Regions from separate parts of the Paenibacillus sp. Y859 genome, predicted to be linked through region 2. Evidence: predicted binding sites of a transcription regulator. Region 2 holds the regulator's gene; the other holds the start of a gene.
The links. The regulator NrdR, encoded in region 2, represses ribonucleotide reductase genes. The targets are predictions, from matches to a motif close to AACACNATATATNGTGTT.
Positions count from the first base shown of each region.

Region 1 (2,411 bases), 190 kb from region 2:
TTGACATTACGAACCGTTCTTTTGGTGAAAATAGTAGGACCTTCGCCCCGACGATTACGAATCATGACCTTAGAAAGTTCGTCTTTCAATAGTCCTTCGTTCTTAGCGATGCGCTTATCGACAACATAGTTCGTGGAGAACTCACCCTGTTTCCCAAGTTGACCAGGCTTCAGCAGTGTGATCAGATTGAATAACTCTCCAAGGTTGTTCTGAACAGGAGTTGCTGTGAGTAGCAGACAATATTTCTTCCTGAGCTTTTGGATGAATTGGTAGTTCGATGTCTTCTTATTTTTGAGTTTATGTGCTTCATCAATAATGAGCATGTCATATTCTTGATCTAATAGAATTTCCTTGTGAGGATCTCTCTTCGCTGTATCCATAGAAGCTACGACGATATCTGAGTTCCAAGAGTAGGCTTTCTTCTGAGCGACGGCTGGAATGCCAAACTTACTATTCAATTCACGAACCCACTGAAGAACCAATGACGCCGGTACGAGAATAAGCACTTTCGAGACTAGCCCGCGAATGATATATTCTTTTAGAATAAGTCCAGCCTCAATTGTCTTACCCAGCCCTACTTCATCTGCCAGAATAGCTCTCCCAGACATGGTAAATAATACTTTACGTGCTGTATCTATTTGATGGGGAAGCGGGGTTAGACCTTGAAGGTATTTAAGACATTGTAATTCATCAAAACTTGTAACCAAACGGGATTCTTCACCCTGTACAGCTAATTGGAACAATCGCCAGTCGCCCCAAGGTCCTCCTTTGTCAACACGATTCTCTAAATCTTCAAGCCAACGATTATCAATCACGAGTGGAACGGGCAACTCTTGTGTCGTCATAATGTGAGGATGAGTGCTTGGCGTATCCATGATTACCCTCCCTTTTGAATGAATAGAATTCACTGTAAGGTGTAGTATGCACTGAAGTAGTGGAGTTCATAACTAATGATGAAAGAAAGAGGTTGATAGAGGAAAATGAAGATTGTCTAATAATGTATAGGTTTCTTGGCTGAAATTTCACCAATTCGGCATAGAATTACAATATGTAGTGTAGTATAATATTCTGAGCACAATATATTGTGGAATATAGTTTTGGAATCTCGGATTTCAAAACATGAATACCATTAATGGGAGGTTGTTTTTTTGAGCGAATTACAGCATACAAGCCGATTAGAGGGCTTAAGTGAGAAAATATTTCTGGATAGATACGCGTGGAAAGATGCGGATAGTAATAACGCTAAGGTAGGGGATGTAGTTCTAGTCCTGACGAAGGATGACCCTAAATTCCCAACGAAGGAAGTAGGCGAAATTGTTAAGCGCGAGGGTAGATCGGTAACGGTGAAAACGCGCAGTGGCGAACTTGTAGAGTCTCAAGTTGAGAAGCTTACATTGAATATTGAGAAGACACCTGAAGAGATGTGGGATCGCTTAGCGAAGGCGATGTCCTCTGTTGAGGAGACACCAGAGCTTCAAGCCGAATGGCAAGGGAAGTTCCGTTATCTGTTGGATGATTGGAAGCTTGTTCCTGGGGGACGGATTGCGGCAGGAGCTGGTGCGAGTGAAGAACTGACCTTGTTTAACTGTTATGTTATCCCTTCACCAAAAGACAGCCGTGGCGGTATTATGAACACTCTTTCGGAGATGACAGAGATTATGGCACGTGGTGGAGGTGTGGGGATAAACTTATCATCCCTTCGACCGCATAGATCGATCGTCAAAGGGGTAAATGGTTCATCAAGTGGTGCTGTATCATGGGGAGGTCTATTCAGTTATACGACGGGTCTAATTGAACAGGGTGGTAGCCGACGTGGGGCGCTCATGTTGATGATTAACGATTGGCATCCGGATGTACTAGATTTCATTACGGTGAAGCAGACGATGGGTCAAGTAACGAATGCTAACCTATCTGTTTGTGTGAGCAATGGGTTCATGAAGGCTGTCAAAGAAGATCTAGATTGGGAATTAGTATTCCCAGACACATCAATGCCTGGTTACGATGAAACGTGGGATGGCGATTTAGATAAGTGGAAGCAAGCTGGAGGCAAAGTGATCCCGTACCGTACGGTGAAAGCACGTGAAATTTGGAATACGATTACGGAAGCGGCATGGAAATCCGCTGAACCTGGTGTCGTATTCATGGAACGTTATAATGATATGTCTAACAGTTGGTATTTTAACCCGATTATTTGTACGAATCCTTGTGGTGAGCAAGGCTTGCCGGCTTGGGGTGTATGTAATTTATCTGCGATTAATTTATCGAAGTTCTACGATGCGAAGACGCATGATGTGAATTGGGATGAACTAGCAACAACAACTCGTTATTCGGTGCGCTTCTTGGATAATGTCATTAACAAGACACCTTACCATTTTGAAGAGAATGAGAAGAACCAGAAGAAGGAGCGGCGT
Region 1 covers NZ_JBXCIZ010000001.1:676,735-679,145, reverse strand. The annotation lists gene AC1TO8_RS03490 (DEAD/DEAH box helicase) at 1-875, opposite strand, end outside; gene AC1TO8_RS03485 (adenosylcobalamin-dependent ribonucleoside-diphosphate reductase) at 1,149-2,411, shown strand, end outside.
Region 1: AC1TO8_RS03485 (adenosylcobalamin-dependent ribonucleoside-diphosphate reductase) is a predicted target of NrdR. The motif match lies at 1,072-1,089, and genes of this name have one in related genera.

Region 2 (2,411 bases):
AACAATCATCGTTAGCATTTCTTCAATATAGTTATAACATATCTTTTTGTAATAAAATGTAGTGCTGATTACAAAAAACAAAAAAAGAGCAATCTATATAAATTGAATTAATGTTTTTGAAAACTATGGTAAGAAAAACATTGCCTGCTTGTCGGATAAGAAAGGAAACCTATTGGAACGGGATATAGTTCGTTTAACTCGCTATTCCATCATAGGATGTCCGAATCTTGTTCATATGCTAACATAGCCAACTCGACGAGGACTTTTAGCGGTAGATTGAGACGCCGTACTCCTCCACATTCGCTTCGTGCGCGCGGTCGCCTTGTGGCTCCACCATAATAAACAGAAAACCACGTCCAATGGACGTGGTTTGAATTGTTTATATGGTGGAGACTAGCGGGATCGAACCGCTGACCTCTTGCATGCCATGCAAGCGCTCTCCCAGCTGAGCTAAGCCCCCGTGGTACATTTGGATTCATTCTCGTCAATTCTCTGGGGTAGTGTAACTAACCACTCTGTGCTCCCAGCTGAGCTAAGGCCCCATTGACTTTGACAACAACTAATAACTTATCAAACAATAAAGATTATGTCAATATCAATATATCCCCTTGATAATATTCCTCTTATTCCTCAGACGTACTTTTAGATAAAAGAGTCTTCAGTTCTTTCATGAACATATTAATATCCTTAAATTGGCGATATACAGAAGCAAATCGTACATAAGCAACCTCATCCACCTGATATAGCTCTTCCATCACCAGTTCCCCGATCTGTTGACTTTCCACTTCTGGTACAGCCGTATCGCGAAGTGCCTTTTCTACCTCTGAGACGATCATATCGAACTGTTCTACAGATACTGGTCGTTTCTCGCAAGCTCGAATCAATCCGCGCATCATCTTATCTCTGCTAAACTCCTCACGATTACCATTCTTCTTGATTACAATTAGAGGGGCTTCTTCAACCATTTCAAACGTAGTGAATCTCCGTGCACATTGTTCACATTCACGCCTACGTCGGATCGATTTATTCTCATTCGCCGGACGCGAATCCAACACCTTAGTTCCCGAATAGTCACAGAAAGGGCACTTCATTTTCCTCAACACTTCCTTTTCACAGTGGATTAGTCCAACATTTATATTTATTTCCTTAATTTTCACACTTTATTTAGTTATGAAGATTGTATTTAAAGCACATAATACTTTTACCAACAGCGAGGAGGTGAACAACAATGAGCTCAAACAGCAACTCTAACAACTTAGTTGTAACTAAAGCTACAGGTGCCCTTGAACAAATGAAATATGAAATTGCTCAAGAACTTGGAATTAGCATTCCTCAAGATGGATATCAAGGTAATATGACTTCATATGAGAACGGTTCAATCGGAGGGTATATTACCAAACGATTAGTAACCATTGCAGAACAACAATTGGCTGGTCAATACAGCTAGTATAATTTAGATTAGGAGTGTTGGGCCGGATTAATATCTAGCCTAACACTTCTTTTTAGTTCATCAACATTAGAACTTATCATACACATCCGTATATTTCTCGTAATAATATAATACACGTTGTACATAATGCCTAGTCTGATCAATCGGAATTTCTTTAACCGTTTCAATTTGTCCATCCCATAGACCTTTATTCATCCAGCTTTTCACATTACCCGGACCTGCATTGTATGCGGCAATGGCTATCGCCCTATTACCATCAAACTGCTTAAATAAAGAGGATAAGTACCAGGTACCTAGCTGAATATTAGGACTGACTTCATGCTTAATCCGATCTAGAGATACTTCAGGGAGTTTAGCCATTTCCATAGCCCAAGTCGCTGTAGTCGGCATAAGTTGCATAATTCCAATCGCACCTTTACTCGACTCTTTACCCGTCTTAAAATTTGACTCTACTCGGATAATAGCAGCAATTAAATACGGATCAACATCATACTCTTCAGCTTGAAGTTTAATCTCTTCTTTGAAATGAATAGGATAAAACCAAGACATCCAATTACCATTGAAGAATAACAACATGACAAATGTAGTGAAAAGAAGCATAAGTACCCTCTTTTTACGAAAAAGTCTCATAACTGGCCTAACTGGAGCCATAATTCATTTACTTGTTGCTCCGTTGTCGCTAAGCTGTCACTGTTATCGATTACGAGATCTGTCATAGTCTTCTTCATTTCTATATCCATTTGTGCGTGGAGCCTAGCTTCCGCTTCATCATTAGACAAGCCATCTCTTTGCATCAACCTTAGCTTCTGTATATCCCTTGATACATATACCACCAGCACTTGTTCGAACATCGATTGTAGTCCTGATTCTAACAATAGAGGGATATCAACCACAATGAGCGTTTCCGGATTCTGCTTCTCGAGTTCCTTCATACGTTCACTCAATTGTTTGCGAATTTCAG
Region 2 covers NZ_JBXCIZ010000001.1:861,746-864,156, forward strand. The annotation lists tRNA gene AC1TO8_RS04330 (tRNA-Ala) at 385-460, opposite strand; gene nrdR (transcriptional regulator NrdR) at 624-1,091, opposite strand; gene AC1TO8_RS04340 (alpha/beta-type small acid-soluble spore protein) at 1,229-1,447, shown strand; gene AC1TO8_RS04345 (lytic transglycosylase domain-containing protein) at 1,517-2,080, opposite strand; gene coaE (dephospho-CoA kinase) at 2,077-2,411, opposite strand, start outside.